DNA from 3 places in the Lactobacillus johnsonii genome. Region 2 is predicted to be linked to each of the others. Evidence: predicted binding sites of a transcription regulator. Region 2 holds the regulator's gene; each other region holds the start of a gene.

Region 1 (8,433 bases), 470 kb from region 2:
TTTAATGGATCGCCCCTTTTATTTATTGGTACTTTAGCAATAATTATTTTTATTTTGTACTTTATTGATAATAAGAATTCAAAAAAAGAAAGAATTATTAACTTAGTGATTGGTTTAGTTTTTCTACTAAGTTTGGTTCAAACAAAAATCTATCTTTTCTGGCATGGAGGACAAAAACCAGTTGGTTTTCCATATAGATTTAGTTTTATTATTATCTTTTGGATTTTATTATTAGCTGCAAAAGAATTAGCAGGTTTTGATTTAAAGAAAAAACAACTTCTATTAGCATCAGGAATCTACTTCGTTGTTGGACTTTTAGTGACTGTCTTAAGACTGCACTATGGAAAATACGATATGTATATGTTGGTTTCGCTGGGCTTAATTATTTTGTTTAGTATTTTACTTTATTTTTCAGACCATAAATCATTTCGTTTTGTTCTCGTGATGGTAGGAGTAGTAGAGATTGCTATTAGTAGTTATCTTATGTTGGATCGAATAGGGATGAGAAGTAATATATACTCTAATTATGTAACTGAAAACCAAGAGTTATTTGATCATTTGCCAGCTAGTGTTAAAAGTAAAAGAATAGCCAAAAATTATTTTTTAAATAATGATCGTGGCGAAAGCTACGCATTTAACTACAAAGGAGCAGAGATTTTTTCTTCTAATAATGATCCCAAAATTAGTAAATTATATGCTAACTTAGGATTATCAGCATATGGTTATTATTATTTCTATAAAACCGGAACAGTAGTGACTGATGCTATTTTCAATATTGGTGGTTTTATTGATAATTCCTTACCAAGTCAGAGTATCTCCCCTGAATATATTAGTTATGGGCTGAGAGATGATTTGAAAAATAATCCAATTTTATTAAAAGAAAAGCAGTACACAGCATATCGAACTGATACATTACCACTTGTTTTTGCTGGTAATTTATCTAATAATTTAAAATTTAAGAGTGATGATCCTGCTTATAATCAAAATTTAGTTTTAAATTCGTTAACTCAAACTCAAGGAAATGTCTTAACTTATAGTCCAAAAGTTGCAAAAATTAAAGTAACTGATAGTAAGTTGAATCAAGAAAAGAAGAATTTTACAGTAACTCGGACATCTGATAAAGCGGGAAGTGTAACTTTTACTTTTGACGGTTTGAAACCAAAAGAAACGGCGTATGTTCAATTTGGTAAAGATTTAATGGGATTTGCGGATCCACTAACTACTTATCATGCAAGTCAGGATGGAAATAATAAGCCTGAATTAAGCATTACCGTTAATAAAAAAGATGTTCGACTTCAACCACAAGTTAAACAACTAATTGGTGTTCGAGCAAATCAAAAAGGACAGGTCCAAATTAAGTGGAGCCTAGCAGGAAATAAACGAATTCTGACTAGTGAAATGCCACGTTTAGTAAATATTAATTCAACTTTATTGCGCTCTAAAGTTTCACAAGTTAATAATAAAAAACAGATGCACTTAACAACTTTTAGAGATAATTATCTATCAGGAAAAATAAATACCACTAAAAACGAAAATCTGGTAACTACTATTCCATACAGTAGGGGCTGGAAAGTAAAAGTAGATGGTAAACCAATTAAAGTGAGCCGAACTTTGGATGTATTTATTGGTTTAAATATGAAACCTGGTAAACATACTGTAGTAATGAGATATAGGACTCCCGGATTGCTTATTGGAGTTATAACAAGTATCATAGGTATAATCTTACTAGTGGTATTTAATGGGTACTTGGAAAAGAAAAAATATTAGTCAAAGAATAAAGTCTATAATTTATAGGCTTTATTTTTTAGGAGGAAGAAAAAATGAAAGATTATTTAGTAAAAGCAATTGATAAAACTAAAAATTTACGATTAATTACGGTTGATGCTAAAGATTTAGTAAGTGAAGCACAAAAAAGACATGATACTTGGAGTGCATCTTCAGCTGTGCTTGGAAGAACACTTATTGGAGGATTACTCTTGTCAGCAGCTTTATTGAAAGATAAAGATGAATTAACTGTTAGGTTACTTGGAAATGGTCCAGTGGGAGCAACTATTGTAACAGCAAAAGCTGATCTAACAATTAAAGGATATATCCAAAATCCTCATATAGCCCTTCCACCTAAAAAAGATGGACATATCGATGTGGCAAAAGCCGTTGGAAAAGGTTGGCTTGAGGTAACCAAAGATCAAGGTTTGAAGGAACCATATACAGGTCAAGTTCCAATTGTTAGTGGGGAGATTGCAGAAGATTTTACATATTATCTAGCCAAATCAGAGCAAATTCCTTCAGCTGTTGGTCTATCAGTATTTGTTGAGCCTAATAATGAGATTGGGGCAGCTGGCGGATTTATTTTACAGGCATTACCTGGAGCTACTGATGAGCAATTGGCTGAAGTTGAAAAGAGAATCAAGGCTCTTCCTAATCTTTCTACTTTATTTTTAGATGGAATGACACCTGAAAATTTGGCAGAGAGAATCTTAGGGACTGATTGTAAAATTTTAGCTAAAGAAGATGTTTCTTTTGCTTGTGATTGTTCGAAAGAAAAATATAGTCAAATCTTGGCTACCTTAAAACCAGCACAATTAAAAGAAATGATTGAGAAGGATCATGGCGCAGAGTTAGTTTGCCGCTTTTGTAAAGAAAAATATCATTTTACTGAAGATGAGTTAAAAGATGTCCTTAAGAAGGCAAATTAAAGTGGTGTGTAATGAATAGTTTTGCTATGATATTAGGGTATTTGAAAGGGTGAGCAAGTGTGAAAAACGATAGTTGGAAAATTAGGGATGTTGAAATTCCTAATCGTGTAGTAGTTGCACCGATGGCTGGAATTTCAAATGCTGCTTTCCGAGTAGTATGTAAAGAATTTGGTGCAGGCCTAGTAGTGTGTGAAATGATTTCAGATCATGGAATTATTTATCGCAATAAAAAGACCTTGGAAATGTTAACGGTTGATCCTCGTGAACATCCAATGAGTATTCAAATTTTTGGTGGTAGTGAGGAAACTTTAGTTGAAGCTGCTCATTATGTTGATACTCATACAGCAGCTGATATTATCAATATTAATATGGGTTGTCCTGTACCAAAGGTAACAAAAACTGATGCCGGAGCTCGTTGGCTATTAGATCCAAATAAGATCTATCAAATGGTCCATGCAGTTGTTCGTAATGTAAGTAAACCAGTTACTGTTAAAATGAGAACAGGCTGGGATCAAAAACATATTTTTGCTGTTGAAAATGCTTTAGCTGCTCAAGAAGCAGGTGCTAGTGCTGTTGCTATGCATGGCCGGACTAGAAAGCAAATGTACATGGGCGAAGCTGACTGGGAAACTTTGAAGGATGTAGCAGATGCTTTGACTATTCCTTTTGTTGGTAATGGGGATGTTACTACTCCTGAAAAGGCAAAAGCAATGTTAGAAGATGTTGGAGCAGATGCAGTGATGGTTGGTAGAGCGGCTTTAGGGAATCCATGGATTATTAAAGATATGGTTCACTATTTGGATACCGGAGAGAAACTACGTCCACAAACTGTTGAAGAAAAAGTAGAAACTGCTAAAGATCAATTAAATAGATTGATTGATTTAAAGGGAGAAAAAATTGCTGTTCCCGAATTTAGAAGACAAGCAGCTTATTATTTAAAAGGAATTCCCCGTTCAGCTCGAACCCGTGCTAAAATAAATGATGTTTGGACGAAAAAAGAAGTTTTTGACTTGTTAGATGATTTTGTGGAAAAATATGAAGCGAGACAAAAGCAAATTAACCAATAAAAGGAGTTTTTAGAGTGGCAAAGAATGAAATGAACGACCAACTAATCGCTCGTCGTGAAAAAATGGACGAAATGCGTGAAAACGGTATTGAACCTTTTGGCGTAAGAAAATTTGATCGTCAAGACTTAGCTCGTACTTTGAATGAAAAGTATAGTAATGAGGATAAAGATGAATTAAATGCTGATATGCCTATGACTAAGATTGCAGGTCGTATGCTTGCAAAACGTGGTAAGGGTAAAGTTGGATTTGCAGATCTTTATGACCGTACTGGTAAAATTCAAATTTACGTACGTAAAGATATCGTTGGTGAAGATAACTACAAGATTTTTAAGAAGTCTGATATTGGTGACTTTTTAGGTATTGATGGTGAAGTAATGAAGACCGATACTGGTGAGTTGACTATTCGTGCTACTCACATTACTTTCTTGTCTAAGGCTCTTCGTCCATTGCCTAATAAATGGGATGGTTTAAAGGATGTTGAACAAATTTATCGTCAGCGCTACCTTGACTTAATTACAAATCATGATAGTTACATGCGTTTTGTTCACCGTACTCAAATTATTCAAGCTATTCGTGACTATTTGAATAATAGAGATTTCTTAGAAGTTGAAACTCCAGTTCTCCACAATATTCCTGGTGGTGCTGAAGCTCGTCCATTTATTACTCACCACAATGCTTTGGATATTGATCTTTACATGAGAATTGCTTTGGAACTTCCATTGAAGCGTTTAATTGTTGGTGGTATGGAACGTGTTTATGAAATCGGCCGTGTATTTAGAAATGAAGGTCTTGATACTAAGCACAACCCAGAATTTACTGAACTTGAAACTTATGCAGCTTACTGGGACTTCCATGATGTAATGGATGAGGCAGAAGGAATTATTAGAGCAGCTGCTAAAGTTGTTTCACCAGATGGTAAGATTACTTACCAAGGAACTGATATTGACTTAGGTAAGCCATTCCGCCGTGTTCACATGGTTGATTTAATCAAGGAAAAGACTGGTGTTGACTTCTGGAAGCCAATGACTATTGAAGAAGCAAGAAAAGTTGCTGATGAACACAACGTTCACTATGAAAGCTACTGGAAGGTTGGCCACATTATTAATGCCTTCTTTGAAGAATTCGGTGAAGGATCAATTGTTCAACCTACTTTTGTTTATGGACACCCAGTAGAAGTATCACCACTTGCTAAGAAGAATGCTGATGATCCAAGATTTACTGATCGTTTTGAAATCTTCATTATGGGTGCAGAATATGGTAATGCATTCTCAGAATTAAATGATCCAGATGATCAACGTCATCGTTTCGAAGACCAAATGGCTGAAAGAGAAGCTGGTAACGATGAAGCAGATATGATTGATGAGGATTACCTTCGTGCTATGGAATTCGGTATGCCTCCTACAGGTGGTCTAGGTATTGGTATTGATCGTTTGGTAATGCTTTTAACTGATGCTCCTGCTATTCGTGATGTCTTACTCTTCCCAACAATGCGCCCTGAAAAGGTTGAAAGTGTTGAAGCAGAAGTTCAAGAAGATTTGAAGAAAAAGAACAAATAGTTTTTGCTAAATAGACTGTCGTAAATGACGGTCTATTTTTTTAATATTTTTTCAAAAAATACTTGCAATAAAAAGATGTTTTGCTATACTAATAAATGTACTGCGGAAGTAGTTCAGTGGTAGAACATCACCTTGCCATGGTGGGGGTCGCGGGTTCGAATCCCGTCTTCCGCTCCAGTATAAAAGACTCACCGAAGTGTGAGTCTTTTTTGTTATTCGGGATGTGGCTCAGCTTGGTAGAGCGCTACGTTCGGGACGTAGAAGTCGCAGGTTCAAATCCTGTCATCCCGATTGAATATTATTTTGTTAAAAAGTTCGTCTTGGGTTAGAAAGACGAACTTTTTTGTATATAATGTTCATGAAATATCAAAAAGTTTACATTTACTAATTGTAAGTGATAAGATATTTGTCTAAAGATTGTAATATTGATCTTAAAAGAAGTAAGGCGGTGCAAAATGGAAAAATCATATAGTGATAGTGCAAAAAATGTTCTTGAAATTGCTAAAGAGCAAGCACAAAACTTTCACCATCGAATTATTGGAACAGAGCATGTTCTGCTTGCTTTAGTAATTGAAGCTAATGGGGATGCTGGAAAACTTTTGCGTGAAAGAAATGTAACACCAACCTTAGTGCGAGAAGAAATTGAAAGATATACTGGCTATGGTTCAAGTCCAAAGGCCACATATATGGAAATGTCCCCACGTTTAAGTTTAGTTTTGAATTTTGCTAAACAAAGGGCTGACGAATTAGGGACTGCTCAAATTGAGACAAAACATATTTTGCTAGGTTTGTTAGCTAGTGATCAAATTTTAGCAAGTTTAATTTTGAAAAATATTGGTGTAGATCCACGAGATTTAAGTCAGGATGTAAATGATAGTTTCATGGATGGTTCTGGGGAAGAAAATAATGTTCTTGGTATTTCTTCAGCCACTGGTATGAAAAAAGGTAAGTCATTGACTCCAAATTTAGATAAAGTTAGTGTGAATCTAAATAAAAGAGCCCGTGAAGGTGCAATTGACCCGGTAATTGGGAGAGATAAAGAAATAAAAAGAGTAATTCAAATCTTATCTCGAAGAACCAAAAACAATCCCGTTTTGGTAGGAGAACCTGGTGTTGGTAAGACTGCAGTTGCCCAAGGAATAGCAGCCGCAATTGTAAATCATGAAGTTCCAGATACTCTAGCTAAAAAACGAGTTATGGCCTTGGACATAGGAAGTTTAATTGCTGGAACTAAATATCGTGGTGAATTTGAAGATAGAATGAAGAAGATTCTAAAAGAAATTCAACAGGATGGTTCAGTTATCTTATTTGTTGATGAAATGCATACTTTGATTGGTGCAGGTGGCGCGGAAGGTGCAATTGATGCTTCAAATATCTTAAAGCCTTCATTAGCACGTGGCGATATTCAAATGATTGGCGCTACTACTTTTGATGAGTACCAAAAATATATTGAAAAAGATCAAGCTTTAGCAAGACGTTTTCAACAAGTAAAAATTGGTGAACCTTCAAAAGAAGAAACTGTGGATATTTTAAAAGGCTTGCGCCCTAAATATGAAAAATTTCACAATGTAAAAATTGAAGATGAGGCAATTAATGATGCAGTTGAATTTTCAACACGGTATATTGCTAACCGATTCTTACCTGATAAAGCAATTGATTTGATTGATGAAGCAAGCGCAGCTGTAAAAATTCAAGCAATCGGTAAAAGTGATCCTCGTCTAACTAAATTGGATACACAAATTAATGATGTTATTCATCAGAAAGAACAAGCTGCAGAAAATCAAAATTTTGTTCAAGCAGCTAAGTTACGGGATGAGGAAAATAAGCTTACACAGGATCGGGATAAATTAATCGAAAAAGTAGAGAATAAAAACTCTAAAAAGTCGATTGTTGATTCTGATAAGATCGCTCAAATTGTATCTGAATGGACTGGTGTGCCCGTTACTAGAATGAAGAAGAGTGAAACTAAACGTTTAGCTCATTTAGAAAGTATTTTGCATGAACGTGTAATTGGACAGGACGAAGCTATCAGTGCCGTAAGTCGAGCAATTAGACGAAGTAGAAGTGGAATCAAGGATGAAAATCGTCCAATCGGTTCGTTCTTATTCCTAGGACCTACTGGTGTTGGTAAGACAGAATTAGCTAAGGCTCTTGCTGCAGCAGTTTTTGGCTCAGAACGAAATATTATTCGTGTAGACATGTCTGAATACATGGATCAGATTGCAACAAGCAAATTAATTGGTTCGGCACCAGGATATGTAGGATATGAAGAGGGTGGTCAGCTCTCAGAACGTGTAAGACGTAATCCATATTCAGTAATTTTATTGGATGAAGTAGAAAAAGCTCATCCGGACGTGTTTAATTTATTGCTTCAAGTTTTGGATGAAGGATTTTTAACTGATTCTAAAGGTAGAAAAGTCGATTTTAGAAATACCATTATTATCATGACTTCTAACCTTGGGTCACGTAGTTTGCAAGAAGATAAGACAGTTGGGTTTGCAGCGGATAATGCTGATAAAAATAAACTTCAACAAGAAAAAGTTACGGCGGCTGTTAAACAATTCTTCAGACCAGAATTTTTAAACAGAATTGATGAGACCGTGGTCTTTGATAGCTTAACTAAGAAACAATTGCGTGAAATTGTTAGCTTAATGACTGGTCATTTGGTAGATCGCTTAGCTAAAAAAGACGTAACCTTAAAGATTTCACCAGCGGCTTTAGATGTATTGGCTAAAGATGGATTTGATCCAGAGATGGGCGCTCGTCCATTACGTCGTGCAATTCAACATGAACTTGAAGATGTAATTGCTGAAGATTTAATTAGTGAAAAAATTAAGGCTGACCAAATTGTAAAAGTTGGAGCTCATCAAGGTAAATTAAAATTTACAATTCTTGATAAAGATAACACTTTAGTGAAAAATTAGTTTTTTGACAAATTAGTAATATAAGTGTAAAATACTAAACGTTTAAAAGGCTGAAATTCAGGATTTCGCTGATCTATTGTCCAGCGAGATGATAAAACAAAAACGACATTTACGTTGTTTTTGTTTTTTTGTACCCAAATTTTGACTTTTTGCAATTTGTAACACAAATGTAATATTTAGATTCTTATAT
Region 2 (8,433 bases):
AATGATTTATCATATGCGACTGTTTACTACAGTATGTTGACAGATGATCCAGCAAAGGAAAAAGAAGTAGCTGAAGGACTTGATAAAGCAAAAGGTATGATGCGTCACTTGCTTGGTCAAACTTTAACTGTTTACAAGGTTCCTGAGTTGATTTTTAAACGTGATACTTCTGTTGCTTATGGTTCTAAGATTGATAAGTTAATTAATCAAGTCAAGAAGCAAGATCAAGAACGCGAGAATAAAAATAAATAAATGAAAGAGACGCCGAAAGGCGTCTTTTATTTTGGAGATTAAATAATGCTAAATGGAATTGTAGTAGTAAATAAGCCACGCGGAGTAACCAGTAGTGACTGTGTTTATAAATTACGAAAAATTTTACAAATTAGAAAAATTGGACATGCAGGTACACTGGATCCAGAAGTAAATGGGGTATTACCGATTGCAATTGGCCAAGCCACAAAGCTAATTGAATTGATGCATGAAAAACCAAAGTCATATATTGGAAGTGGAATGTTTGGTAAAGCAACCGATAGCTATGATTTAGATGGAACAACCACTGCAGAAGAAAAGATAGTTACTCCATTTACAAGTGATGAAATTATTAGTGGAATGAAAAAACTTACTGGAAAGATTGATCAAGTTCCTCCAATATATTCTGCGGTCCGTGTTAATGGTAAAAGACTTTATGAATATGCTCGAGAAAATATCCCAGTAGAACGTCCGAAAAGAAAAGTAAACATTTATAGTTATGAATTAACTCAAGATCCAGAATATGATCCACTAGAAAAAACTGAAAGTTTTAATTTTGCTATTCGCTGTTCTAAAGGAACCTATGTACGATCCCTAGTAAATGATTTGGGAGAGGAATTGGGAGTTCCAGCTGTAATGACCAGTCTTACTAGAACTAGCAGTTCAGGTTTTGATTTAAGTCAAGCGGTAGATCTAGAAACTATTGAAAAAGAAATAGATTATCCTGAAAAATGGCTTCAACCAATTGATAGCTTTTTCGTAGATTTACCCCAACTTCAAATATCACCAGATCAATTTAAAAGAGTTTCAAATGGAGCAAGCATTAAATTGAATACCACTTATGCCAAGGTAGCTTTGGTTTATAATGGACATATAAAAGCTATTTATCAACGACAAGGTAAAATTTATCGTCCTGAAATGATGCTTTTAAAAAATGAATAGTGAGAGTAAAAAATGAAAGTAATAACCTTAGATTATCCTATTTCTGCACCTATCACGACTAAAAAGGTAATCTTAACGCTAGGTTTTTTTGATGGGGTGCATATTGGACATCAAAAACTCATTAAAGATGCTAAGCTAATAGCAGAACAAAAGCACTTACCATTAATGGTAATGACTTTTGATAAACATCCTAAAGAAATTTATAAAAACGATCATAAATTTGTCTATTTAGAAACTGAGCAAGAAAAAGAGCGTAAAATGGAGAAGCTGGGAGTAGATTACTTAGTAATTATTAAATTTACTAAAGAATTTAGCCAGCTTTCGCCTCAAGATTTTGTTGATCAGGTGGTAATGAAACTCAAAGCTGATACAGTAGTCGTTGGTTTTGATTATACTTATGGCCCCAAAGATATTGCTAATGTAGAAAATCTACCTAAATTTGCTAAAGATAGATTTAAAATTGTAGTGGAGCCAAAACAAGCAATAGATAAAATAAAAGTGGGATCTACTTATATTAGAAAAGCTATTCAGCATGGAAATGTTGAACTAGCAGCTGAGTTACTTGGCCAGCCTTATGAAACTTCTGGCATTATTGTTCACGGCTTCAGACGTGGACATAAAATTGGCTTTCCAACTGCTAATCTTGAAATTTCTGGCTCTAAAGTTTTACCAGCTGAGGGAGTTTATGCAACTAGAGCAAAGGTAAATGGAAAATGGCATGATGCTATGACTAGCGTTGGCTATAATGAAACTTTCAAAACAAATCATGGTTTGACAATTGAAACTAATATTTTTGATTTTGATGAAGAAGCCTATGGTAAGCCACTAACTTTAGCCTGGTACAAGTTTATCCGTAAAAATAAAAAGTTTTCTGGTATAGAAGAACTTTCACATCAATTAGATCAGGATAAGCGTGATATTAAACAATATTTTTATAAATTGAAAAACTAATTTTAGGGTTACTTTTATATAATCTATGTGATAGAATATTTCTATCAATTGAAATTTAATATTTGAAAGAAGGTTACGCCGTTGCGTTTTTAATCTTGCAAAATAGCATAGTTGAATTTTAATAATTATTTTTCTTTTATAAGGACAACTGTGCACTTTTGACAAGATTAAACGTAGATGGGGATCTTCTTTTTTTGTTTAACTAGGAGAAAGTCTACACTTGTCAAAAGTGTAGGCTTTTTTCGTGAGGTGATTAATATGAGTAATATTAATATTTCAAATCTTTCTTTTAGATATCAAGATAGCTCAGATAATATATTTAATAATTTAAATTTAGACTTGGATAGTAGTTGGAAATTAGGTTTAGTAGGAAGAAACGGAAGGGGAAAGACAACCTTCTTGAATCTTTTACGAGGTAATTTAAGGGGAACAGGGAAGATACAAGCTAAACTTGAATTTAACTATTTTCCACTTACTGTTAATGATAAAAAACAATTAGCTTTATATGCGCTACAAGAACAGGTTTCATTTGAACAGTGGGAACTTGAACGCGAATTAAATTTAATGAAAGTTGATCCTGAACTTATTTGGCAGCCTTTTAATTCTTTAAGTGGTGGAGAACAAACTAAGATTTTGTTGGCACTATCCTTTATTAATAAAAATGGTTTTCCTTTAATCGATGAGCCAACTAATCATTTAGATGAAGATTCCAGAATGCAGGTTATAGCTTATTTACAACATTCTAATGGCTACATTGTGGTGAGTCACGATCGTGCTTTCTTAAATCAAGTAACAAATCATATCTTAGCCATTGAAAATACCGAAATTCATTTGTATCAGGGCAATTTTGCCAGTTATGAAGATACAAAGACAAAGCGAGATAAATTTAATCAAGATAAGAATGAAAAACTTCAAGGTCAAATTAGAAGTTTGAACGAAAGTAGAAAGCGAGTAAAAGGATATTCTCTTCAATCAGAAAACAATAAAAAAGCAAGCGCTCATAAAAATGAAATCCATGCATTCATTAATAAGGGATTCTTTAGTCATAAAGCAGCTAAAATAATGAAAAGATCGAAGAATCTTGAAAGAAGAATGGATAAGAGTATTCAAGATAAAAAAGGCTTAATGACAAATATTGAGTCTATTCCTGAATTAGAAATGAACTTTCATCCCAACTATCATGGAACTCTATTAGAAGCGCAGCATTTAGATCTTACAGTCCAAAATAAGAAATTGTTTGAAGATTTAAATTTAACTATTAAAAATCATGGGATTGTAGCTATAGAAGGAAAAAATGGATCTGGAAAGTCTACATTTTTGAAAAATATTTTAAAACCAGATAAAAATGTGATTTCTCAAGGAAAGCTTGATATTGTTAATGGCTTAAAGATATCATATTTACCACAAAATTTTATTGAATATTCTGGTACTTTATCTCAGTTTGCAGAAAAAGAAAAAATATCTTATGAAAATCTATTAAATATTCTTAGAAAAATGGGTTTTCCGAGAGAAAGCTTTGCCACAAAAATTGAAGAAATGAGTATGGGGCAGCAAAAAAGAGTGGCGATTGCCAAATCATTGGTAGAAGAAGCAGATATATATTTATGGGATGAGCCAGCTAATTATTTAGATGTGTTTAACCAGGATCAGTTAATTAACATGTTAAGAAAAGAACAACCGGCAATGCTATTAATTGAACATGATAAGTATTTTATTAGTCAGGTTACAGATAAACGAATAAAATTAGGAGATGTAAAAGCTAAATAATTAAAGGAGAAAAAATTGGTATTTGACTATAAAAAAGAATATAAAGATTTATATTTTCCAAAAAAGAAACCTGAATTAATAACTATTCCTGAAATGAACTATCTAGCAGTTTCAGGAAGCGGGGATCCAAATAAAGAAGATGGAACATATAAAAATGCTCTAGAAATGCTGTATAGTGTCGCTTATACCATTAAAATGAGTAAAAAAGGAGAACACAAAATCCTAGGTTATTTTGATTTTGTTGTTCCACCTCTTGAAGGTCTCTGGTGGATGAGGGATGATTCAAAAATCGACTACTCTCATAAAGAAAACTTTTCTTGGATTTCAATGATTCGTTTACCCGACTTTGTTACTCCTAAAGAGTTGGATTGGGCAGTTAAAACTGCTAGTGAAAAGAAGAAAAAAGATTTCTCGAAAGTAAAATTTTTTAAATATAACGAAGGACTATGTGTCCAGCAAATGCATATTGGTAGTTATGATGACGAATCGACGACAATTGAAAATATGCATAAATTTGTTAAGTCAGAAAATTATCAAATTGATATAAAAAATCCACGCTATCATCATGAAATATATTTAAGTGATCCGCGAAGAACTAGAGTAGATCGTGTAAGAACTGTAATCAGACTACCGATTAAATAAATTTGAGCAAGTACTAAGTACTTGCTTTTTTTGTTAAAAATCAAATTGATTTAGCACTCTACTTGAACAATTGCTAAAGTATGGTATCATATAAATTGTTAGCACAGAAGAAAGAAGAGTGCTAATGATGGGGGCGAGAAAATGTTGACTGAACGGCAAGAACTTATTTTAAAGACTATTATTATGGACTTTACTCAGACACATGAGCCAGTAGGTTCCAAGACCGTGATGAATCAACTGCCTGTCAAGGTCTCCAGTGCAACGGTTCGAAATGAAATGGCGGTTCTGGAAGAGAAAGGGCTACTTGAAAAGACACACTCTTCAAGTGGACGAATTCCTTCTACTGCTGGCTATCGATACTATTTGGATCATTTAATTAATCCAGTAAAAATACCAACGTCTGTCTATAATCAAATTGTTTACCAGTTAGACCGACCCTTTCAACAAGTTAATGAAATTGTGCAGGAAGCTGCAAAGATTTTATCTGATTTGACTAACTATACAGCTTTTGCAGCAGGACCTGAAACCCATTCGGTAAAAGTTACGGGTTTTAGAATTGTTCCTCTATCTAGTCATCAAGTGATGGCCATTTTAGTCACTGATGATGGTAATGTAAAGAATCAAATTTATACTTTGCCTCATCACACTAACGGGGAAGAAATTGAAAAAGCTGTTCGATTGATTAATGATCAATTAGTTGGAAAATCACTTAGTTCAATTAATGAAGTATTACTCAAGCGAATTGCTGATCATCTTATTGCTCGAGGATCTGCACCGGAAATATTAGATCTCTTACAAGATGTCATTAAAGATGCGGCTAGTGAGCAAATGTATGTTGATGGTCAAATTAATCTTTTGAGTAATTATGAAAACGATGATTTAACCAAGATAAAATCACTGTATAAGTTAATTGATCAAAATGATGCACTTTCAAGTTTGATTGGTTTTAATCCTGAAGATGAACTGAAAAATGATTCTAGTTCTAAGGTTCAGGTTAAATTGGGTTCAGAATTACCATCCGATTTACTTGAAAATTACAGCTTATTAACTGCACAATATAGTGTTGGTAAATATGGTAAAGGAACAATTGCACTACTAGGGCCAACAAACATGCCATACTCGCAGATGATCGGATTACTCGAGTATTTTAGGAATGAACTAGCAAAGAAATTGTTAGATTATTATGGTAGATTTAAGTAAGGAGGTTAGCTGTGAGTAAAGAAGAGTTTCCGCATGAAAAAGATTTAAAGGACGAGGTGACCCCAGATAAGGCACCAAAAAAAGATCCAAAAGCAGCTCCGAAAGAGGAAGTTAAGGAAAATCCAGTAGAGAATTATGAAAAAGAAATTGCTGAATTAACTGCTAAAAATAAGGATCTTGAAGATAAATACTTACGTAGTGAAGCTGAGATTCAAAATATGCAAGTGCGCTATGCAAAAGAACGTGCTCAGTTAATAAAATATGAATCTCAAAGCTTGGCTAAAGAAGTTTTGCCTGCAATGGATAACTTAGAGCGAGCATTAGCTGTTAAAGCCGATGATGAAGCTGCTAAGCAACTTCAAAAGGGCGTTCAGATGACTCTTGATTCATTAGTTAAATCAATGAAAGATCAAGGAATTACTGAAATTAAAGCCGAGGGCGAAACTTTTGATCCTTCTCTTCATCAAGCTGTTCAAACTGTGGCAGCAGAAAATGATGAACAAAAAGATCGCGTAGTTAAAGTTTTACAAAAAGGATATCAATATAAAGATAGAACATTAAGACCAGCGATGGTTGTAGTGGCTCAATAAGAAAGGAAGTTCCATATATGTCAAAAGTTATTGGTATTGACTTAGGTACGACTAACTCTGCTGTTGCCGTACTTGAAGGTAAAGAACCTAAAATTATTACTAACCCAGAAGGTAACCGTACAACTCCTTCTGTAGTTGCTTTTAAAAATGGTGAAATTCAAGTTGGAGAAGTAGCTAAGCGTCAAGCAATCACTAACCCTAACACTATTGTTTCAATCAAGAGTCATATGGGTGAAGAAGGCTACAAAGTTAAAGTTGGAGATAAGGAATATACTCCACAAGAAATTTCAGCTTTTATTTTGCAATACATTAAGAAGTTTTCTGAAGACTATTTGGGTGAAAAGGTAACTGACGCAGTTATTACTGTTCCTGCTTATTTCAACGATGCACAACGTCAAGCTACTAAAGATGCTGGTAAAATTGCTGGCTTAAATGTTCAAAGAATTATCAATGAACCAACTGCTTCAGCTTTAGCATATGGTCTTGATAAAGATGAAAATGATGAAAAAGTATTAGTATACGACCTTGGTGGTGGTACTTTCGATGTTTCTATCTTGCAATTAGGTGATGGAGTCTTCCAAGTATTATCAACTAATGGTAATACTCACCTTGGTGGTGACGACTTTGACCAAAGAATTATGGATTGGTTAATCCAAAACTTTAAGGAAGAAAATGGTGTTGACTTATCTAACGATAAGATGGCACTACAACGTTTAAAGGATGCTGCAGAAAAGGCTAAGAAAGACTTATCTGGTGTTTCCTCAACTCACATTTCACTTCCATTCATTTCTGCTGGAGAGGCTGGTCCACTTCACCTTGAAGCTGATTTAACTCGTGCTAAGTTTGATGAATTAACTGATGATTTAGTTCAAAAGACTAAGGTAGCATTTGACAATGCTTTAAGTGATGCAGGTTTGACTGTAAATGATATTGATAAAGTTATTTTGAACGGTGGTTCAACTCGTATCCCTGCAGTTCAAAAGGCTGTTAAGGATTGGGCTGGAAAAGAACCTGACCACTCAATTAACCCTGATGAAGCTGTTGCTTTAGGTGCAGCAATTCAAGGTGGTGTTATCTCAGGTGATGTTAAGGATATTGTTTTACTTGATGTTACTCCATTATCACTTGGTATTGAAACTATGGGTGGTGTCTTCACTAAGTTAATTGACAGAAACACTACTATTCCAACTTCAAAGAGCCAAATCTTTTCAACTGCAGCTGATAACCAACCAGCAGTAGATGTTCATGTTTTACAAGGTGAACGTCCAATGGCCGCTGATGACAAGACTTTGGGACGCTTTGAATTAACTGATATTCCACCAGCACCACGTGGTGTTCCACAAATTCAAGTTACTTTTGATATCGATAAGAACGGTATTGTAAACGTATCTGCTAAGGATATGGGTACTGGTAAGGAACAAAAGATTACCATTAAGAGTTCTTCTGGTTTATCAGATGAAGAAATCAAGAAGATGCAAAAGGATGCTGAAGAGCATGCTGAAGAAGATAAAAAGCGTAAAGAAGAAGTTGATTTACGTAACGAAGTAGATCAATTAATCTTTACTACTGAAAAGACTTTAAAGGAAACTGAGGGTAAAGTTCCTGAAACTGAAACTAAGAATGTTCAAGATGCTTTAGATGCTTTGAAGAAGGCTCAAAAAGACAACAACTTGGATGAAATGAAAGAAAAGAAAGAGGCTTTATCAAAGGCTGCTCAAGATTTAGCTGTTAAGCTTTACCAACAAAATGGTGGTGCTCAAGGTGCAGCTGGTCAAGCTGGCCCTCAAGGCCCACAAAATGGTGGTCAACCAAACAATGATAATGGCTCAGACAACGGTCAAGGTGGTTCAACTGTTGATGGAGACTTTCATAAGGTAGACCCTGATAAGTAAAAAGTTTTATAATTAAATCAAACAAGAAAAGAACTGCGTGATTGTAGTTCTTTTCTTTTATGAATAAAGGAGTTTTCAGATGGCACAACGTGATTATTATGATGTGCTGGGTGTTGATAAAAATGCTAGTGAAAGTGAGATTAGTAAGGCATATCGTAAACTAGCAAAAAAATATCACCCAGACTTAAACCATGAACCTG
Region 3 (8,433 bases), 920 kb from region 2:
GTCTCATGAAGATAATTATGAATATAAATGGTAGTTAGTGGCCAAATAAAACTAACACCAGTATTAATTATTAAAGAACCAGCAAATAACCAGATTAACTTAATTGGATCTAGCGCATGTTTTTTTAGCATGTATTTTCCTCCTTTTAATCAAGAATAGTTGTATAAAAATAAGCTGACAAGTGTCAGCTTATTTTGTAGAATTGCTACCTTTATTTTGCCGGAAGGTATGACTTTATGCAATGAATATTAAGACTCGCCATTGATCCAGCTACTATTGAAAGTACGAAGAACTTCATTAGCTGGAAAGGCATCTTTTCCGGTATGTTTAACTGCTTCATGAACTTGCTTTTGAGTTAAATGATCACATACATAGCTTTTAATTGCTTCATTAATTACTAAGTCCCATTCTTTATCTGAATGATTTAAATAGTAGTTGAGTAGACGGTCAGTTTCATCATTAATCGAAAAACTTCGTTTAGCCATAATTTTTCTCCTTTTTATTTTCCTCATCATTATAGCATGTTCTTTGTCTAATCTGGGTTTAAAGAAGCTTGTCCGATTTAAGCTGTATTTTAATAAAAAAGAATAGGTTTCTTACAATATTTAATTTAAACTAGGAAATAGATTATTAGAGGTAAGGATTAAATTATGGAAAAAATTATTTTTAAAACTATTGTGCGACTTCGTAGATTAGCATTTTTTAGAGTAACTGATCGAACTCTGATGATGCTAATGCCACTTGCTGTTGTAGGAAGTATTTTTCAGTTTTTATGGCAGAGTGTTTTCTCTCCAACGAGTTTAATATCTAATATCTTTTATTTTGATAAGTGGTTACCTGATCAGATTTTTAATGCATCCTGGTATGCCTGTCAGGGCGTTACCAGTGTAATATTTGGAACTTTTGGACTATTTACTGCATATTTTTCAGCACAATATACTGCACGTTTATATCAAAAAGATGCCCAGATGGCTGGTGTTTCAGGAATGCTAGCTTTGCTGTTATGTGCATATCGTTTTAGAGATATTAGAGATTTCCAACTATCTTTTAACTGGCGTTTTTTGAATATTAATAGTTTTTTATTTGCTCTCTTGATCGGTTTTGGAACGGGACTCATTTTTAGATTTCTTGGAACTGACTATCATCATCGCCATGCAGAAAGTGCCCAAGTAATAAAGCAAAGAGCTTTTAATTCATTTCGTCCGATGCTTGCTACTTGGTTAATTGGATTAGTAATTGGGATTTTAGCTAGTTTAGTCCATGTACGAATGATCGCCACAAACTTTTATCAATTTTTCCAAAGTCAAGGACAGAATAATTTAAATCTGGGTATTTTTATTCCCTTATTACTTCTAGCATTGTTGTTAAACTGGTGTGGCATTGGCCAGCCTTTAGTATCTCTTACTGCTGGTGGTGATAGTGCGACTAATGTTGCTAATTTAAACTATGCTTTGACACATGGCTCAAGTTGGAATGTACCTAATCCATATGTGGGAAATTCTTTATATCAATCTTATGGAAAATTTGGTGGTAACGGCCTAACCTTAGTGATATTGATTGGCATTTTAATTTTTATTAAGAAAAATGATATTGCTAGAGTTGCCCGTTGGAGTTTTATTCCAACTCTATTTGGCTCTAATCAGGGGGCTTTAATTGGTATTCCTATTATCCTTAACCCATTATTCTTACTGCCTTATATATTTTTACCAGTTGTAAATATGCTTTTAGCTGCAAGTATGATTGCAATACATTTAATTCCGGCTTCAGCCTACAATGTATTATCTGGAACTCCGGGACCTTTGTATGCCTTTATTGCTACAAATGGAAACTGGCAAGCGCTAATTTTCTCAATGCTGCTGTTTGCATTCGATATTTTGTTATATCTTCCAATTGTGAAGATGGCCAAGGATGTTCAAGACGAAATTGATTTGTTAAATGATGAGGAGGCTGGCTATGAATATGTTAAATAAAGATAGGATATCGAAAAATCGTTTGCTTTTGCTAGGTACCTTCATCTTTTTGATAGTTTTATCTATTCCAACATTTTTTTGGATTAAAAGTGCTAATCATGATTTAGCTGAAAGACGAAAGTCACAAATGTCTCCTGTAATTATGATTCCAGGATCAAGTGCAACTACTGAGCGTTTTAATGAATTGGTTAATCTGCTAAATAAAGATACTCTGAAAAAGCATAGTCTATTAAAAATTCAAGTGAAGAAAGATGGTACATTGAAGTATAGCGGTAAAATTAATCGTAATGATAATGAACCGTTTATTGTAGTAGGATTTGAAAATAATCATGATGGTTACGCCAATATTAAGAAACAAGCAGGTTGGTTTGATGAGGCTTTTGCTCAGCTTAGTCAGCAATATAAATTTAATAATTTTAAGGCATTTGGACATTCAAATGGTGGATTGATTTGGACATATTGGCTAGAAAAATACTATGCAGATTATAGTGATGAAATCAAAATAAAGAAATTGATGACCCTCGGGACACCCTATAACTTTAATGAGAGTAATGTTGACCATAAAACCGAAATGCTGAATGATTTTATTAAAAATCGAAAGAAAATTCCTAAGAATTTAGATGTATATTCAGTATCAGGGGGAGAGAATTATGAGTCGGATGGGTTAGTACCTGAAAGTAGTGTGGCAGCAGGAAAATATATTTTTCAAAATCAGGTAAAGCACTATACGACGATGACAGTTACAGGATCGGATGCACAACATTCTTCTCTTCCGCAAAATAAACAAGTAGTTCAGTTAATTAAGCAGTATTTGCTTGAAAACAATAATGGAAACAATATTCCTGGCAATAATCAAAGACCACAGGACAAGCATAAAAAGAAAAAGATAATAAATGATTAAATTATTTGAAAATTAATAAAAATAAATAATTTTAGAACTATGTCATAATATTAATTCACAAACTTTTTAAGCGTAAAATGCTTTATTAAGCACTTTACGCTTATTTTGCTCACAAATTAAAATAATCTGTGGAAAAAGAGAAAATAATATTTTGCTTTCTGTGGATAACCTGCTATAATAAGAAATGTGAGTAGTTAGCACTTATAACTTATGAGTGCTAAAATTTTTGAGAATATGAGGAGTGTGTAAAGCATGGCATACTTTGACAATGGAAACTATAATTTTGATGATTTGTTTAATGAATTAAACAGAGATTTTTTCAATGATGGAAGAATGACTAGTGGTCAACAACCAATGAGATATAGTGCTGGTCAAGCACCTCAACAAGGCGCTCAAAATGGCCAACAAAAGGAAAAGCCAATTGGTGTTGATTTAACTGAACAAGCTAAGAAGGGTAAATATGATCCTGTCATTGGACGTACCGCTGTTATTGATCAAGTTATTGAAATTTTGAGTAGACGTAAAAAGAACAATCCTGTTTTGACTGGTCCTGCTGGTGTTGGTAAAACCTCGGTAGTTGAAGGATTAGCTCAAAGAATTGTTGATGGAGACGTTCCTGAAAAACTAAAGAATGCTCATATTATTGAGTTAAATATTAATGAATTAGTTGCAGGTACTTCTCTTCGTGGTAGTTTTGAAGAAAAACTAAAGAAGATTATCGATAAGGCTAAGGGTGACAAGAATGTTATTCTCTTTATCGATGAATTACATAATATTGTTGGTGCAGGTTCTACTGATTCAGAAAATAATTCTGGGGATGCTGCTAATATCTTAAAGCCAGCATTAGCTAGCGGTGAAATTCGTGTTATTGGTGCAACTACTACTAGTGAATACCAACAAATCGAAAAAGACCCTGCTTTAGCTAGAAGATTCCAACCAGTTCAAGTTCCAGAACCAACTATCAAGGATGCTATTCAAATTTTGAAGGGATTAGCTCCAAGATATGAAAAATACCACAATGTTAAATATGATCCAGAAGCTTTGAAGCTTGCTGCAGAACTTTCAAATCGTTACATTAATGATCGTCACTTACCAGATAAGGCCATTGACTTAATGGACGAAGCTGGTGCTAAGAAGTCCTTAGGTATGGATCAAAAAGATGAAACTTCAATTAAGAACAAGATTCATGCCTTAGAAGGTAAAAAGGCAGAAGCAGCTAAGAAGGAAAAATATGATGAAGCTGCTAAGATTAAGAAAGAGATTGAAGACCTTAAGAAAGATCTTAAGAATGCCGGCAAAGCTAGTGAACTTAAAGTTACACCAGAAGATATGTATGCTTTAATTCAAACTAAGACTGGTATTCCAATGAGTGAAATTAATGCAAATGAAGCTCAAAAGAATGCTAACTTAGCTTCTGACTTGAAGAAAGTTGTTATTGACCAAGACAAGGCCATTGACATCATTACTGATGCAATTGCACGTAAGCAAGTATTTAAGGATTCTAACCGTCCAACTGGTTCATTCTTACTTACTGGTCCTACTGGTGTTGGTAAGACTGAATTAGCTAAGCAATTAGCAATTAAGTTATTTGGTAAGGCAGATGCATTGGTACGTTTGGATATGTCAGAATATCAAGACCAAATGGCTGTTAATAAGTTGATCGGTTCAGCACCTGGTTATGTTGGCTATGGCGAAGGTGGTCAATTAACTGAAAAGATTCGTCACCAACCATATTCATTGATTTTGCTTGATGAAATTGAAAAAGCAAATCCTCAAGTCTTCAATGCTTTGCTTCAAATCATGGATGATGGTCGTTTAACTGATGCACAAGGTAGAACAATTTCCTTCAAAGATACAATCATTATCATGACTTCAAATGCTGGATACTCTGACAAGTTACTTAAGGGTGACGATCAAGATGCTTTACGTAAAGCTCTTGAAGTTTACTTCAGACCAGAATTCTTAAACCGTCTTGACGCAATTGTTCCATTTAATTCTTTAACTAGTGAAGATATGCTCAAGATCTTAGACCTTTACTTAGTAAAGATGGAGAAGTCTCTTGCTAAGAGAAACATTAAGCTTCATGTTACTGATGATGCTAAGAAGTACTTGGCTAAGAAGGGTTATGACAAGGAATTTGGTGCTCGTCCATTGAGAAGAGTTGTTGAACAAGATCTTGAAACCCCAGCAGCTAAGTTGATTGTTTCTAAGCCAGATACTAAGGAAGTTAAATTCACTATTGATGATAAGCATTTGTACTTAAATGGTGAAATTCTTGAAGATGTATTGTTTGACAAGGAAACTCGTGAACAAGAAAAGAAAGACATCAAGGAAGCTGAAAAAGCTGATAAAAAAGAAGAAAAATAGTTAGCAATATTTTAAAAAAAGACTACGAATTAAATTCGTAGTCTTTTTTTAATTAATTTTAATTATAGGGTAGAAATAGCTATAAAATCAGGTATAATAATTAAAAATAAATTAAGGAGAGTTGGAATGAAAAACTTCTTTAAGAAAGTTCCAGTAAATACTTTTTTAAAAGCAGATTCTCGCTTAACTAGACATTTAAATGCTCGTGATTTAGTTGCGTTGGGAATCGGGGCAGTTATTGGAACAGGAATTTTTATTTTGCCTGGTCATGAAGCGGCACAGCATGCTGGTCCAGCAGTTGCTATTTCTTTTTTATTAGCAGCAATTGTTTCTGGTATGGTGGGAATGGCTTATGCTGAATTTTCTTCTGCAATGCCAGTAGCTGGCTCCGCCTATTCTTTTGGTTCAGTAATCTATGGAGAAGTAGTAGGGTGGATAATTGGATGGGGATTATTATTAGAATATTTTTTAGCTGTTTCTGCTGAAGCGACTGGTTTTGCTTCATATTTTAATAATAATATTTTAGCGCCAATTGGAATTCATTTGCCTAAAGCACTTGAAGCTGGACCAATGGAAGGTGGAGTAATAAATATTTCTGCTGTTTTAATTGTGTTAATCGTTGCTTTGATTTTATATCAAGGTGCTAACTTATCTAAACGTGTGGAAAATATAGCAGTAATTATCAAAGTCGCAATTATTATTTTGTTTATTGTGATTGGGATGTTCTATATTAAGGCTGACAACTATGTCCCATTTTATCCTAAAAAATTCCAAACACCACCATTAGGGATTGGGGGAATATCTACAGCTGCAGCCACTGTATTCTTTGCATTTATTGGTTTTGATGCTTTAGCAGCAAACAGTGCTGAAACAAAGGATCCTGAAAAAAACGTTGTTAAAGGAATCATGGGGACAGTGATTATTGCTGTTCTACTATATGTAAGTTTTTCTCTAGTTTTAACTGGAATGGTTAATTACAAACAATTAAATGTTGATGATCCAGCAGCTTATGCACTAAAAGTAGTTGGCTTAACTGCGTGGAATAAATTGATTACCGTTGGAGCATTAGTCGGAATCTTTACCGCAATGATTACTATGTTGCTGGGCGGCTCAAGATTACTCTATGCTTTAGGAAGAGATGGATTATTACCGGATTCCATGGGAAGTGTGCATGCTAAAAAGATGATTCCTGATCACGCAGTAATTGTCTCTACAATAGTAGCAGCTGTTTTTGCTGGATTGGTTCCTTTAATGGAATTAGCTTCATTAATTAATGCAGGGACATTAATCGCATTTGCTTTAATTTCATTTGGAATTATTCCTCTACGGCATCGAAAAGATATTGTGAATGATGGATTTAAGATGCCACTTTATCCGGTACTGCCTGTAATTGCTGGATTACTAAGCGTATATTTCATTTGGATGTTACCAAATACGACAAAAATTATGGTGGGAATCTGGTTAATTGTGGGAATCATTGTGTATGCAACATACGGTATAAAACATTCTAAACTACAGAATTAATCAAAAAGGTCTCAAATTGAGGCCTTTTTTAGCACTCTAAAAAAATATTGCTAATTTTTTGCAAAAAAGGGTTGACGAAAAGTGAAAAAGCCTGTAAAGTAATACATGCTGTTTGAGGCAAGCGAAAAGAGCAAATAAAAAAGTTCAAAAAAGCTTGCCAAAGCGAGCAAAAGATGATAATATTATAAAGCTGTCATTTGAGAGAGATGAGAAAATTAAAAAAGTTCTTGTCAAAGCTTAAAAGACATGATATAATATAAAAGTTGTCACATGACAACGGTAGTACCTTGAAAACTGAACAAAGTTTCGCTGAAAGTGTGCGGGATATAAAAATCCCAAACAAAAGCGAAGTCAATTCGCAAGCAATAAATTTGAGATAACTCAAAGAAAGTTTTAGAGCTAAACGATAAAAAGCTCATTTTCAAAAGGAAAATGAGAGTTTGATCCTGGCTCAGGACGAACGCTGGCGGCGTGCCTAATACATGCAAGTCGAGCGAGCTTGCCTAGATGATTTTAGTGCTTGCACTAAATGAAACTAGATACAAGCGAGCGGCGGACGGGTGAGTAACACGTGGGTAACCTGCCCAAGAGACTGGGATAACACCTGGAAACAGATGCTAATACCGGATAACAACACTAGACGCATGTCTAGAGTTTGAAAGATGGTTCTGCTATCACTCTTGGATGGACCTGCGGTGCATTAGCTAGTTGGTAAGGTAACGGCTTACCAAGGCAATGATGCATAGCCGAGTTGAGAGACTGATCGGCCACATTGGGACTGAGACACGGCCCAAACTCCTACGGGAGGCAGCAGTAGGGAATCTTCCACAATGGACGAAAGTCTGATGGAGCAACGCCGCGTGAGTGAAGAAGGGTTTCGGCTCGTAAAGCTCTGTTGGTAGTGAAGAAAGATAGAGGTAGTAACTGGCCTTTATTTGACGGTAATTACTTAGAAAGTCACGGCTAACTACGTGCCAGCAGCCGCGGTAATACGTAGGTGGCAAGCGTTGTCCGGATTTATTGGGCGTAAAGCGAGTGCAGGCGGTTCAATAAGTCTGATGTGAAAGCCTTCGGCTCAACCGGAGAATTGCATCAGAAACTGTTGAACTTGAGTGCAGAAGAGGAGAGTGGAACTCCATGTGTAGCGGTGGAATGCGTAGATATATGGAAGAACACCAGTGGCGAAGGCGGCTCTCTGGTCTGCAACTGACGCTGAGGCTCGAAAGCATGGGTAGCGAACAGGATTAGATACCCTGGTAGTCCATGCCGTAAACGATGAGTGCTAAGTGTTGGGAGGTTTCCGCCTCTCAGTGCTGCAGCTAACGCATTAAGCACTCCGCCTGGGGAGTACGACCGCAAGGTTGAAACTCAAAGGAATTGACGGGGGCCCGCACAAGCGGTGGAGCATGTGGTTTAATTCGAAGCAACGCGAAGAACCTTACCAGGTCTTGACATCCAGTGCAAACCTAAGAGATTAGGTGTTCCCTTCGGGGACGCTGAGACAGGTGGTGCATGGCTGTCGTCAGCTCGTGTCGTGAGATGTTGGGTTAAGTCCCGCAACGAGCGCAACCCTTGTCATTAGTTGCCATCATTAAGTTGGGCACTCTAATGAGACTGCCGGTGACAAACCGGAGGAAGGTGGGGATGACGTCAAGTCATCATGCCCCTTAT

The links. The regulator HrcA, encoded in region 2, represses chaperone genes, less so after heat shock. The targets are predictions, from matches to a motif close to TTAGCACTCNNNNNNNNNGAGTGCTAA.
Region 1: a site for HrcA is predicted at 5,694-5,720, ahead of H0I41_RS01560 (ATP-dependent Clp protease ATP-binding subunit). Genes of this name have one in related genera too.
Region 3: a site for HrcA is predicted at 3,066-3,092, ahead of H0I41_RS08895 (ATP-dependent Clp protease ATP-binding subunit). Genes of this name have one in related genera too.

What each region holds. Positions count from the first base shown of each region.
Region 1 is NZ_CP059055.1:333,911-342,343, forward strand. It holds gene H0I41_RS01530 (YfhO family protein) at 1-1,767, shown strand, start outside; gene hslO (Hsp33 family molecular chaperone HslO) at 1,821-2,696, shown strand; gene dusB (tRNA dihydrouridine synthase DusB) at 2,756-3,763, shown strand; gene lysS (lysine--tRNA ligase) at 3,778-5,319, shown strand; tRNA gene H0I41_RS01550 (tRNA-Gly) at 5,422-5,496, shown strand; tRNA gene H0I41_RS01555 (tRNA-Pro) at 5,537-5,610, shown strand; gene H0I41_RS01560 (ATP-dependent Clp protease ATP-binding subunit) at 5,775-8,243, shown strand.
Region 2 is NZ_CP059055.1:806,204-814,636, forward strand. It holds gene H0I41_RS03775 (ribosome-binding factor A) at 1-252, shown strand, start outside; gene truB (tRNA pseudouridine(55) synthase TruB) at 298-1,191, shown strand; gene ribF (riboflavin biosynthesis protein RibF) at 1,204-2,142, shown strand; gene abc-f (ribosomal protection-like ABC-F family protein) at 2,401-3,909, shown strand; gene H0I41_RS03795 (GyrI-like domain-containing protein) at 3,925-4,551, shown strand; gene hrcA (heat-inducible transcriptional repressor HrcA) at 4,693-5,751, shown strand; gene grpE (nucleotide exchange factor GrpE) at 5,763-6,341, shown strand; gene dnaK (molecular chaperone DnaK) at 6,359-8,233, shown strand; gene dnaJ (molecular chaperone DnaJ) at 8,313-8,433, shown strand, end outside.
Region 3 is NZ_CP059055.1:1,842,150-1,850,582, reverse strand. It holds gene H0I41_RS08915 (MFS transporter) at 1-131, opposite strand, end outside; gene H0I41_RS08910 (hypothetical protein) at 249-485, opposite strand; gene H0I41_RS08905 (PTS transporter subunit EIIC) at 651-1,970, shown strand; gene H0I41_RS08900 (alpha/beta hydrolase) at 1,960-2,871, shown strand; gene H0I41_RS08895 (ATP-dependent Clp protease ATP-binding subunit) at 3,124-5,238, shown strand; gene H0I41_RS08890 (APC family permease) at 5,365-6,762, shown strand; rRNA gene H0I41_RS08885 (16S ribosomal RNA) at 7,191-8,433, shown strand, end outside.